One region of the Klebsiella sp. F11 genome, then DNA from elsewhere that is predicted to be linked to it. Evidence: predicted binding sites of a transcription regulator. Region 1 holds the regulator's gene; each other region holds the start of a gene.
What was found. Region 1 encodes LexA, which represses DNA repair genes until DNA is damaged. Its sites were predicted from a motif close to TNCTGTATGTACATACAGNA; they were not measured.
Positions count from the first base shown of each region.

Region 2: umuD (translesion error-prone DNA polymerase V autoproteolytic subunit) is a predicted target of LexA. The motif match lies at 1,646-1,665, and genes of this name have one in related genera.
Region 3: rmuC (DNA recombination protein RmuC) is a predicted target of LexA. The motif match lies at 2,371-2,390, and genes of this name have one in related genera.

Region 1 is NZ_CM160060.1:5,268,800-5,273,009, forward strand. It holds gene zur (zinc uptake transcriptional repressor Zur) at 1-463, shown strand, start outside; gene AC1M2H_RS25890 (CsbD family protein) at 556-765, opposite strand; gene dinF (MATE family efflux transporter DinF) at 892-2,208, opposite strand; gene lexA (transcriptional repressor LexA) at 2,279-2,887, opposite strand; gene AC1M2H_RS25905 (diacylglycerol kinase) at 3,102-3,470, opposite strand; gene plsB (glycerol-3-phosphate 1-O-acyltransferase PlsB) at 3,600-4,210, shown strand, end outside.
Region 2 is NZ_CM160060.1:3,136,756-3,140,965, reverse strand. It holds gene AC1M2H_RS15560 (hypothetical protein) at 152-667, shown strand; gene AC1M2H_RS15555 (DinI-like family protein) at 812-1,057, opposite strand; gene AC1M2H_RS15550 (hypothetical protein) at 1,215-1,409, opposite strand; gene umuD (translesion error-prone DNA polymerase V autoproteolytic subunit) at 1,684-2,121, shown strand; gene umuC (translesion error-prone DNA polymerase V subunit UmuC) at 2,105-3,367, shown strand; gene AC1M2H_RS15535 (oxidoreductase) at 3,510-4,210, opposite strand, start outside.
Region 3 is NZ_CM160060.1:5,380,520-5,384,729, reverse strand. It holds gene metE (5-methyltetrahydropteroyltriglutamate--homocysteine S-methyltransferase) at 1-376, shown strand, start outside; gene AC1M2H_RS26415 (dienelactone hydrolase family protein) at 451-1,266, opposite strand; gene udp (uridine phosphorylase) at 1,534-2,295, shown strand; gene rmuC (DNA recombination protein RmuC) at 2,437-3,885, shown strand; gene ubiE (bifunctional demethylmenaquinone methyltransferase/2-methoxy-6-polyprenyl-1,4-benzoquinol methylase UbiE) at 3,956-4,210, shown strand, end outside.

The DNA.
Region 1 (4,210 bases):
GCAGCGGGGCGTGCGCCTGACTCCGCAGCGCCTGGAAGTGTTGCGCCTGATGAGCCTGCAGCAGGGAGCGATCAGCGCTTACGATTTGCTCGATCTCCTGCGCGGTAAAGAGCCGCAGGCCAAGCCGCCAACGGTCTATCGGGCGCTGGAGTTTCTGCTGGAGCAGGGTTTCGTGCACAAGGTGGAATCAACCAACAGCTACGTGCTGTGCCATCTGTTCGATCAGCCAACCCATAGCTCAGCGATGTTTATCTGCGATCGCTGCGGGGTGGTGACAGAAGAGTGCGCGGAAGGCGTAGAGGACATCATGCATACGCTGGCGGCAAGAATGGGCTTCGCCCTGCGCCATAACGTGATTGAAGCGCACGGCCTGTGCGCGGGCTGCGTCGAGGTAGAGGCCTGTAACGCGCCGGATCGCTGCCATCATGACCACACGATCCAGATTAAAAAGAAAGCCCGCTGAGGCGTTAGCCACAGCGGGAATCAGGGGATTTCGCACATCCTTGTCGCGTTCGGGCAGGCAATAACAAAGGGTTAGCGCTCTAAATTTGCTCGCTACCAGCGATAGTCATTTTTGCTTTCCCAGTCGGACACCTCTTTCTCCGCCCGATCTTTAGCGTAACCGTAACGCTCCTGGATTCGACCGACCAGCTGATCGCGCTTGCCCTCGATGACGGTCATATCATCGTCGGTAAGCTTGCCCCACTGCTCTTTTGCTTTACCTTTTAACTGTTTCCAGTTACCGCCGATTTCGTCTTTATTCATGATTCAGTCCTCATCGTTCGGTGAGTTAACAGCCCGCTGTGTGCCGGACATAGAGTTAACTATAGATGAGAATGCTGGGTTGATTTTATTATTCGGAATCTTTAACCATATTAAAGACAGAATGCGTTATGAAAACCAGGTTCCGCGCCGCCAGTGCCGTCGCCAGATCAGCGCCAGCGACAGGCCCCGCAGCGCCAGGAACACCGTCAGCGCCAGCCACAGGCCGTGGTTACCGAGCACCGGCAGAGTCAGCAGGGTTAAGGCAAAGCCCGCAGCGGCCACCGCCATGCTGTTACGCATTTCGCTGCCGCGCGTCGCGCCGATAAACATCCCGTCCAGCAGATAGCACCAGACGCCAATCACCGGCAGAATCATCTGCCAGAACAGATAGCGGTCGGCGAGCTGCTGGAGCGAGGGTATCGAGGTCAGCAGGGCGATAATCTGCTCTCCCGCCACGCTGTAGATCAGCGCAAAAGCCAGCGCGACCATGCCAGATTGTCGGCAGGCGGCACGCCACACCTCCAGCAGCCTGCTGCCATCGCGCGCGCCGTAGGCCTGCCCGGAGTGGGCCTCCACGGCGTAGGCAAAGCCATCTAACGCATAGGCGGTGAAGGTGAGCATAGTCATCAGAATAGCGTTCACCGCCACGATATCGCCCCCCAGACGCGCGCCAAACACGGTCACCGCGCCAAAGCAGAACTGCAGCAGCAGGGAGCGCAGCATAATGTCGCGATTCAGGGCCAGCAGCCGCCGGATATCGCCGCGCCAGGCGCCCTTGAGCATAGCGAACGACACGCCGCGCAGCGTCAGTACGCGTTTCGCCATCAGCAGGCCAATGATAAAGGTGGCGTATTCGGCGCTCACCGTCGCCAGCGCCGCGCCCTGCACGTTCATGTGCAGGCCCATCACCAGCCACAGGTCGAGGACGATATTCAGCAGGTTGCCGACAATCAGCAGGATCACCGGCGCGCGGGCATACTGGACGCCCAGCAGCCAGCCCAGCAGCACCAGGTTCGCGAGCGAGGCCGGGGCGCTCAGCCAGCGGATTTCGAGGAAACGCCGGGCCTGCTCCAGCACCGCTTCGCTACCGCCGACGATATGCAGCGCCAGGTTAATGAGCGGCATACGAAACAGAACGATCAGCAGACCGGCGGCCAGCGCCAGTCCAAGCGGCTGCACCAGCGCGCGCGCCAGGCGAACGGGATCCTTTGCGCCGAACGCCTGCGACGTCAGGCCGGTGGTGCTCATGCGCAGAAAGAGCAGCAGCATGAACAGAAAGCTGGTTGCCGTAGCCCCGACCGCCACGCCGCCCAGGTAAACCGGGCTATCAAGATGGCCGATAACCGCCGTATCCACCAGCCCCAGCAGCGGGACGGTGATATTGGAGAAAATCATCGGTAGCGCCAGGCGCCACAGGGCCTTATCAGCAGCGTTAAAAAACATGGAGAAGAGCCTGAGCGAGGAGAGACAGCGCAGCATCACGCATCGGACGATGCTGCGTCAGAACAGAGGGTTACAGCCACTCGCCGTTGCGGATGACGCCGACGGCCAGTCCTTCAATAGTGAAGTTTTGCTCGCGCAGGTTCACCACGATCGGTGAAAACTCGCTGTTTTCCGGCAGCAGTTCGACGACGTTACCCTGCTTTTTCAGGCGTTTAACCGTCACTTCTTCGTCGATACGCGCAACCACCACCTGTCCGTTACGCACGTCCTGCGTTTTGTGTACCGCCAGCAGATCGCCGTCCAGAATACCAATGTCTTTCATCGACATACCGCTGACGCGCAGCAGAAAGTCGGCGCTCGGCTTGAACATGGCCGGATCGACCTGGAAGTGGCCTTCGATGTGCTGCTGCGCCAGCAGCGGCTCGCCGGCGGCGACGCGGCCAATCAGCGGCAGGCCGGGCTCTTCTTCAGTCAGCAGGCGGATGCCGCGGGAAGCGCCGGAAACGATCTCGATAGCGCCTTTACGCGCCAGCGCTTTCAGGTGCTCTTCCGCCGCGTTTGGAGAACGGAACCCCAAGCGCTGAGCAATTTCCGCACGCGTCGGCGGCATGCCCGTCTGGCTGATGTGATCCCTGATGAGATCAAACACCTCTTGCTGCCTGGTCGTTAACGCTTTCATCCCGCCCCCTGGGTGTATATACAGTTATGCTGTGAGTATATACAGCTAACGGTGATTTTGGAATCAAATTTCACACAAAAATCAGGAGATTCTTTTCTTTTGCCGCCCGCTACGGCCGGTTAGCACGGAGGAAGTTGCGGCGAAGCGCTGCTGCTCCACGCGGCGCAAAAAAAGCCGCGCGGAGGGCGACCGGGCGGCCTGATGCTGCGGAGGCTTAGCGATAGTGCGCCCACAGCAGCGTCACCCAGACGATCAGCGCGATGGCGATCGCCAGAAATACCGCCGCAGAGCCCATATCCTTCGCCCGTCCGGAAAGCTCATGGTGCTCAGGGCCGATCCGGTCCACCACCGCCTCAATCGCGCTATTAAGAATTTCGACTATCATCACTAACAGGACCGAGCCTATCAAAAGCACGCGCGTAACGGCGTCAACATCCAACCAGCAGGCGATCGCAATGGCAATAACGGTGGCGATACCTTCCTGACGAAAGGCGGCCTCATTTATCCATGCCGCACGAAAACCTTTCCAGGAATACCCAGCCGCTTTAATGATTCGGGTTAACCCGGTGGTATTATTGGCCATCAAAAGAACCTTTTTATGTAAATGACGTCAATGAGTGTACGCGTTTGCCGCGTGGCAACGGAAATTTTGCGCACTTTCTGTTATTCTTGCCGCGCATTTGCATGATTAACCAGAGGCTTCACATCGTTTATGTCCGGCTGGCAACGAATTTACTATAAATTACTGAATTTACCATTACGGCTGCTGGTAAAAAGCAAGTCTATTCCCGCAGAACCTGCTCAGGAACTGGGACTGGATACCTCGCGTCCGATTATGTACGTTCTGCCCTATAACTCGAAGGCAGACCTGCTGACGCTGCGCGCGCAGTGCCTGGAGCACGATTTAGCCGATCCGCTCGAACCGCTGGAAATCGACGGCACCCAGCTGCCGCGCTACGTCTTTATCCACGGCGGCCCGCGCGTCTTTACCTACTACACGCCGAAAGAAGAGTCCATCAAGCTGTTCCACGACTACCTCGATCTGCACCGCAACCACCCTGACCTCGACGTGCAAATGGTGCCGGTTTCAGTGATGTTTGGTCGTGCGCCCGGACGCGAAAAGGGCGAGGTCAATCCGCCGCTGCGCATGCTTAACGGCATTCAGAAATTCTTCGCCGTGCTGTGGCTCGGCCGCGACAGCTTCGTGCGCTTCTCGCCGCCGGTGTCGCTACGCCGAATGGCGTCCGAACACGGCACCGATAAGACCATTGCCCAGAAGCTGGCCCGCGTGGCGCGTATGCACTTCGCCCGCCAGCGCCTGGC
Region 2 (4,210 bases), 2.1 Mb from region 1:
AGCGATGACGCCTGCCGTACCCCGCTGAGCGTTGCCTGCGTTTTTGCGGCAAACCGTTGCAAAAAATGGCTATGGGCAGGACGGGAGCCATTCCCCGGCCGCCATGGCTAGGTTAATCTGCAGGGCATCTCACTTTATTCAGGCTATGAATATGAAATTGCGTACTATTCAGGGAGTGTGTTTCTGCCTGGCATTGGCGCAGCCCCTTGTTTCCCTGGCTTCAGATGACAGAAATCAGCCCGGCAGCGATTTAAACGATGGCGTTGAAACTTTCAGCATTAGCTGTTTTGGAATGCCGCAGCAGACCACGATCGATATTAATGAGTGCATGGCAAAGAAACTCGCGCAGATCGGCTGGGTGAAGGATAAATATCTGGCGACGGCCGCGAAAAGAATAGCGCAGGACGGCAGGGACGATCCGGCTCGGTTACAGAAAACGCTGTCGGCATTTAATGATGAAGGTCAAGCCTGGGATAATTTAATTGATAAGGCGTCTACTGCGGCCGGGATCGATGCTGAAGGCGGTACGCGGCGCGGGGCTATGATGGCTTTACGCCAGGAAGAGCTTATTGAGCTGCAGGTTCATGATATCTGGCAGCACTGGCTGCGCTTTGAGGACTCAACGCCGCCGATTTTGCCGGAGCCTAAATTTAAGTCTGGCGAGTAGGCGGGCGTATTTAAACGGCTGGCGAGCAGCGCCGGTAGCCGGGAAAATAGCTGCAGGGGAAATTGATGTCCAGGGAGCGGTATTGCTCAATGCTAACGCCGGTCCCTGAAAAGCCCGCCGTTGATATCAACGCTGCGGCCCGGCTTATTCGTCTGCGGTCATCCACATATCCGCTTCTTCAAACATCTCCTGAACGACGCGGCCGATCTGCTCTTTTTCATGCTTACTGGCATCCGTATTGATTGCCGGCAGCGTCATCATCGGCTTTACGCGAACGTCGGCCTCGGGAAAAATGCGGTGAATACGTTTCGTGAGTTCAGCCATAATGGTCTCTTTGGCTCCGGCTAACCCTTCAAAATTTCTTTTGTCATAAACCAGTTCTACAAACATGCTTCGGCTCCTGTAACGGTAGGCAGTAGTTATACTGTTTTTTTGTACAGTGTCAAGGCGAGAGGGAGAACAGCGCGCGTTTTCCGCCTCGCCGGCCGGCCAGCATGGGGCTTTCACGTAATGAGCGGCGGTCGTTTATCCCGCCACGCAACGACGTTTAATCGACGTTGTTGAAATAGTCGCGCGCAGCCGCCTCGACCTTCTGCGCATCAATCCCCGTTTTCTCAGTAATCAACTCGATGAACTGCCTGAACTTGTCGGTCATTACGTTGCCGCCATCCCAGTGGGCAACGTAGAAACGGCACTGATAGCGATAAAAGTGGAGGGTGGTATCTCCCAGCGTGTAGTACATAAGAATCTCCCGTTCAGTATGTCGGACGAATCGCCATAGCTTGCGATATGGCACCTCACCATAACGCGCTGCTTACGGCCTCTATCCTGCTACGAATTACGTGAGTTTTCCAGAGACGCCTTATTTTTAACGCCGCAGAGCACGGTGAGCCGCGCGTTCGGCTAAATATGGCGGAACTTCAAGACCTTCGCGATAGGGTGGCATAAGCGGCTTGCCTAACCCGAATGATTTAATAATACTGTATATAAACACAGTAATTATGCCAGGTGAGTTTATGTTGACGTTCTACAAGCCGGTTGAGCCGTCGTCACGGTTTTTGGTGCCGCTGTTTCGCGATCTTGTACCCTGCGGGTTTCCCAGCCCGGCCCAGGATTATGTCGAAGATACGCTCGATTTGAACAAGCTGGCCATCAGGCATCCAAATGCGACCTACTTTGTCAGGGTGAGCGGCGATTCAATGACGGACGCCGGAATTGACGATGGCGACCTGCTGGTGGTCGATCGCTCGCTGACCGCCGAGCACGGCGATATTGTGATTGCCGCCGTTGCCGGCGAGTTTACCGTAAAGCAGCTGCAAACCCGACCGTTCCTTCAGCTCATGCCGCGTAACCTCAACTACTCTCCTGTCGTCTGCCAGCCGGGAGAGGAGCTGCAAATATTTGGCGTGGTCACCTTCAGCTTAAAATCACACCGCCATGTTCGCGCTTGTTGATGTCAACAGCTTCTACGCCTCCTGCGAAGCGGTTTTCCGGCCGGACCTGCAGGGAAAAGCGGTGGTGGTGGTCTCAAATAACGATGGCTGTATTATTTCACGTTCGGCGCAGGCAAAGGCGCTGGGCATCCCCATGGGCGCGCCTTATTTCAAAATTAAGGATGATTTGCAGCGTTTGCAGGTGGCGGTTTTTAGCTCGAACTACGCGCTCTATGCCGATCTCAGCCACCGGGTCATGCAGACGCTGGCGGAGATGACGCCGGGGATTGAAATATACTCCATCGATGAGGCCTTTGTTCATTTAGCCGGTATCTCCGGCTATATGCCGCTTGAGACATTTGGCCAGCAAATGCGCGATCGGGTCCTGAAGCATACCGGGCTCACGGTGGGGGTTGGCATCGCGCCGACCAAAACGCTCGCCAAGTTGGCTAATTTCGCGGCTAAAAAGTGGCGCCAAACCGGCGGCGTTGTCGAACTATCGCATCGCGATCGCCAGCGCCGGCTGCTCGCTCTGGTGCCGGTGCATGAAGTGTGGGGCGTGGGCCGGCGGATCGCAAAAAAGCTGGAGCTGATGGGCATCGAAAACGCTCTGCAGCTTGCCGACAGCTCGACCTGGGTGATGCGTAAGCACTTTAACGTCGTGCTGGAGCGCACGGTGCGCGAGCTGCGGGGGGAATCCTGTCTGCAGGTGGATGAGTTTGCGCCGGCCAAACAGCAGATTATCTGTAGCCGTTCCTTTAGCCACCGCATTACCCAATATAGCGATATGCATCAGGCGGTTTGCGCCTATGCTGAGCGCGCGGCGGAAAAGCTCAGGGCCGAGAAGCAGCGCTGCTGCGTGGTCAGCGTCTTTATGCGCACCAGCCCGCACGCCGAAAACGAAGCCTTCTACGCTCCCCAGGCCAGCGGCCGACTGGCAACGCCATCTGACGATACCCGGGATATTATTCGCGTCGCGATCCATGCGCTGGAGAGAGTGTGGAAGGAGGGCTTTCGCTATATGAAGGCCGGCATCATGCTGAGCGATTTCTTCAGCCAGGGCGTGGCGCAGCTCAATTTGTTTGATGAGTATCAGCCGCGGGCGAATAGCGCCGCGCTGATGCAGGTGGTGGATAGCCTGAACCGCTCGGGGCGCGGCAGCGTGTGGTTTGCCGGGCAGGGGATTCAAAAAAGCTGGACGATGAAGCGTGAGATGCTATCGCCCGGCTATACGACCCGCTACGCCGATTTGCCCGTCGTTAAATAGGTCGCCTGCGCCACCGCGGCAAGCGATCTGCCGCCGGAACGTACGGAACGAGCGTAAACGATGACCTTTGAAAGCGACGCCCCGAGTGAAGGCCGGGAGAAGGGCGTGGCCTGCGCAGCCGCAGGCCACGTTAATGTGAGGCTTACTTCAGCGCGGCCAGCTCGTCGGCGGTCAGCTCCAGCGTCTGCAGGGTGCCGGTTTCGGCGGAGCGAACGGCGGCCTCCAGCACCGCCATCACGGCGAGCGCCTGCAGCGGCTGTACCGGGTTTTCAATCCTGCCGCTGAGCGCATCGCGCACGTTGATGTAGTACTGACGCTGATCTCCGCGCGGGGCGGCCACTTGCTGAACCTGCGACTGCGCGTCAAAAACGCTCAGGCTGTCGTCGTCGTGGCCCCAGCTTTCGCTGCCGGGAATGACGCCCGCCAGCAGCTGGCTCTCCTGCTGGTCGGCTTTTTGTTTGACCGCGCTGCCCTGGTCACCATGAACGGTAAAGCGCGCGCTGCCGCCGGCAACCAGCATGCTGCAGTGCAGAATGACCTTATGCTGAGCATAGTTCAGGACCACGTGCGCCCAGTCGTTAATCTCGGCGCCCTGGCGCAGGGTGGCGATGTTGCCCTGCACCGACTGCGGCAGGCCGAACAGCTGCAGAGCCTGATCGATCAGGTGCGGCCCTAAATCAAACCACAGGCCGCTGCCCGGCACGTTTTGCTCTCTCCAGCGGACGCGAACTTCCGGACGGAAGCGGTCGAAATGGGACTCGAAGTGCTTAACGTTGCCGATAAGTCCCTGCTCAATAACCTGCTTGATCCCGAGGAAGTCGCTGTCCCAGCGGCGGTTGTGGA
Region 3 (4,210 bases), 110 kb from region 1:
CGTGGCGCAGGATGACACCCAGATCCACACCCATATGTGCTACTGCGAGTTCAACGACATCATGGATTCTATCGCGGCGCTGGACGCGGACGTGATTACCATTGAGACCTCGCGTTCCGACATGGAGCTGCTGGAGTCGTTTGAGGAGTTCGAATACCCGAACGAAATCGGCCCGGGCGTATATGATATCCACTCGCCTAACGTCCCGAGCGTGGAGTGGATTGAAGCCCTGCTGGAGAAAGCCGCCCAGCGCATCCCGGCGGAGCGGTTGTGGGTGAACCCGGACTGCGGCCTGAAGACTCGCGGCTGGCCGGAAACCCGCGCCGCGCTGGCTAACATGGTGAAAGCCGCGCAGAACCTGCGCGAATCCGCCTGAAGCGCCGCTGCGCTAATAAGGCAATAAAAGAGGAGGCTAAGGCCTCCTCTTTTTTATGCACCGAAAGCGTAAGCTTAAGCCTTCTTGCTGCCGCCGTACTGGGCAAACCACGCCAGCATGCGCTGCCAGCCGTCCTGCGCCGACTCCTCATGGTAGCTGGCGCGATAGTCGGCATTAAACGCGTGGCCGGCCTGTGGATAGACCACGATCTCCGCCGTCGCGTTGGCGGCGCGCAGCGCCTGGCGCATGGTCTCTACCGTATCCTGCGGGATGCTGTCATCTTTCGCGCCATAGAGTCCCAGCACCGGCGCGTTAAGATCGACGGCAACATCCACCGGATGCTTCGCGGAGTTCAGCGTTTTCTGCCCGACCAGCTTGCCGTACCAGGCGACGGCGGCCTTCAGCTGCGGATTATGCGCGGCGTAGAGCCAGGTAATACGCCCGCCCCAGCAGAAGCCGGTGATCAGCAGACGATGGGCATCGCCCCCATGACGCGCCGCCCAGCTGGCGACGTGGTCAAGGTCTGCCAGCACCTGCGAGTCCGGGACTTTGCTGACCAGCTCCTGGAACAGCGTTGGGATATCGGTGTACTCGTTCGGATCGCCCTGGCGGAAGTACAGCTCTGGGGCGATCGCCAGATAGCCTTCCAGCGCCAGGCGGCGGCAAACGTCGCGGATATGCTCATGGACGCCGAAAATTTCCTGTACCACGATAACCACCGGCAGCGGTCCATCGCTATTTTTCGGCCGGGCATGGTACGCCGGCATATTCTCTCCCTGGGAAGGGATCGAGGTTTCTCCGGCGGTAATGCTCTCTTCCGGCGTATGAACGGCGGTAGATGCATGCGGGATGGCTGCAGGTGCAAAGCCGGGTTGCTTGGTTGTGGTCATGGTATTCTCCGTACCCTTAATTTATTAGCGCATCGATAACTATAGACTCTTAAGACCAGTCGTTAACAAATCACAGTGCCCGAAACAGGCTATCTTTTGTTCAGGCGCAGCGAATATAACTTGTTAATGTGACGAATCTCACTATTTAGTGGAATAGAGTTGCAATGATTTTCATTCATGGTGATTGTCGTCACAAAATTAAGCGGGTGGCTTCTATAAAGTACCGTTTTGCTTCTGCTGATAATTCGACCCACAGAGGAGTTTTTTATGTCTAAGTCTGATGTTTTTCATCTCGGCCTCACCAAAAACGATTTACAAGGGGCTACGCTGGCTATCGTCCCTGGCGATCCGGAGCGTGTGGAAAAGATCGCCGCGCTGATGGATAAGCCGGTCAAGCTGGCATCCCACCGCGAATTTACCTCCTGGCGCGCCGAGCTTGACGGCAAGCCGGTGATCGTATGCTCTACCGGTATCGGCGGCCCATCAACGTCGATTGCCGTGGAAGAGCTGGCCCAGCTGGGAATCAATACCTTCCTGCGTATCGGCACCACCGGCGCCATCCAGCCGAATATCAACGTTGGCGACGTTCTGGTGACCACCGCATCCGTGCGTCTCGACGGCGCGAGCCTGCACTTCGCGCCAATGGAGTATCCGGCCGTCGCTGACTTTGCCTGCACCACCGCGCTGGTGGAAGCGGCCAAATCTATCGGCGCAACGACCCATATCGGCGTGACCGCCTCTTCCGACACCTTCTATCCGGGCCAGGAGCGCTATGACACCGTCTCCGGCCGCGTGGTGAGCCGCTTTAAAGGCTCGATGGCAGAGTGGCAGGCGATGGGCGTGATGAACTACGAAATGGAATCGGCCACGCTGCTGACCATGTGCTCCAGCCAGGGCCTGCGCGCCGGGATGGTTGCCGGGGTGATCGTCAACCGCACCCAGCAGGAAATCCCTAACGCTGAAACCATGAAGCAAACTGAAAGCCATGCGGTGAAAATTGTCGTTGAAGCGGCTCGCCGTCTGCTGTAGTTCCTCCCCTTGTTGCAAAGGCCGGCTCGTCCGGCCTCTCTTTTTTGCGCTGCGCCTCGCAGGAAATTCCTTTTAAACTGGACGTTTGTACAGCACAATCCTATTTTTGTGCCGTAAGCGGCTGCAGTAGCAGGGGGCGTTGTGGATATCTCAATGATTATAAGTGCCATCGCGGCGCTGGTCGCAGGGCTGGTCGTCGGCTGGCTGGCGACGAAGGCCGCCGCCGATCGGACGCGTGCCGACCTTATCGAAGAGCGGCGCGAGCTGGATATTGAGCTGAGCTCGGCCCGCCAGCAACTGGTGCAGGCGGCCCACTGGCGCGATGAGTGCGAGCTGCTGAATAATGAGCTGCGCAGCCTGCGCGAGATCAACAGCTCGCTGGAGGCCGATCTCCGCGAAGTCACCACCCGCCTTGACTCCACCCGGCTACATGCGGAAGAGAAAATTCGCCAGATGGTCAACAGCGAGCAGCGCCTTAGCGAGCAGTTTGAAAATCTGGCTAACCGTATTTTCGAGCACAGCAACCGACGGGTTGACGAGCAGAACCGGCAAAGCCTGCATGGCCTGCTGACGCCGCTGCGTGAGCAGCTGGACGGCTTTCGTCGTCAGGTGCAGGAGAGCTTCGGCCAGGAGGCGCGGGAGCGCCACACGCTGGCCCATGAAATTCGCAATCTGCAGCAGCTCAATACCCGGATGGCCCAGGAGGCCCTCAACCTGACCCGCGCCCTTAAGGGCGATAACAAAACCCAGGGTAACTGGGGGGAAGTGGTTCTAACCCGCGTGCTGGAGGCTTCCGGGCTGCGGGAAGGCCACGAATATCAGACCCAGGTCAGCATTGAAACGGAAAACCGCTCGCGAATGCAGCCGGACGTGATCGTCCGTTTGCCGCAGGGAAAAGACGTGGTCATCGATGCCAAAATGACGCTGGTGGCCTATGAGCGCTACTTCAACGCCGAAGATGATGACGCCCGCGAGGCGGCGCTGCAGGAGCACATTGCGTCGGTGCGCGGCCATATCCGCCTGCTTGGCAGGAAAGATTATCAACAGCTGCCGGGGCTGCGATCCCTCGACTACGTCCTGATGTTTATCCCCGTTGAGCCCGCATTTCTGCTGGCGATAGACCGCCAGCCCGAACTGATCAGCGAAGCGCTGCAGCACAATATTATGCTGGTCAGCCCCACCACGCTGCTGGTGGCGTTGCGTACTATTGCCAATCTCTGGCGCTATGAGCACCAGAGCCGCAATGCGCAGAAAATTGCCGAACGTGCGGGCCGCCTGTACGACAAGATGCGGCTGTTCGTCGATGATATGTCCGCAATAGGCCAGAGCCTCGACAAAGCGCAGGATAATTACCGCCAGGCGATGAAAAAGCTGGCCTCCGGCCGCGGTAACCTGCTGATGCAGGCTGAAGCTTTTCGCGGCCTCGGGGTGGAGGTTAAGCGCGGGATTAATCCTGACTTAGTCGAACAGGCAACCGCCCGGGACGATGAATACCGGCCGGATGATGAAGATAACTCATCGGAAAATAACGATTTTTCGTCAGAATCTTTCGCTGCATCGCTGTCGGGTGAGGGTTCTCAGCCGCGTTGAACCGTATGGGAAATGCGCTAAATCTGTTACACTCGACGAACATTTTCTTGATAAGCAAGCAGGCATTGAGATGGTTGAGGATTCACAAGAAACGACGCACTTTGGCTTTCAGACGGTTGCCAAAGAGCAGAAGGCGGACATGGTGGCGCATGTATTCCATTCTGTGGCCGCAAAATATGATGTGATGAATGATTTGATGTCGTTCGGTATTCATCGTTTGTGGAAGCGTTTCACCATCGATTGCAGCGGCGTGCGTCGCGGGCAAACCGTGCTGGATCTGGCCGGCGGCACCGGCGACCTGACGGCAAAATTCTCCCGCCTGGTC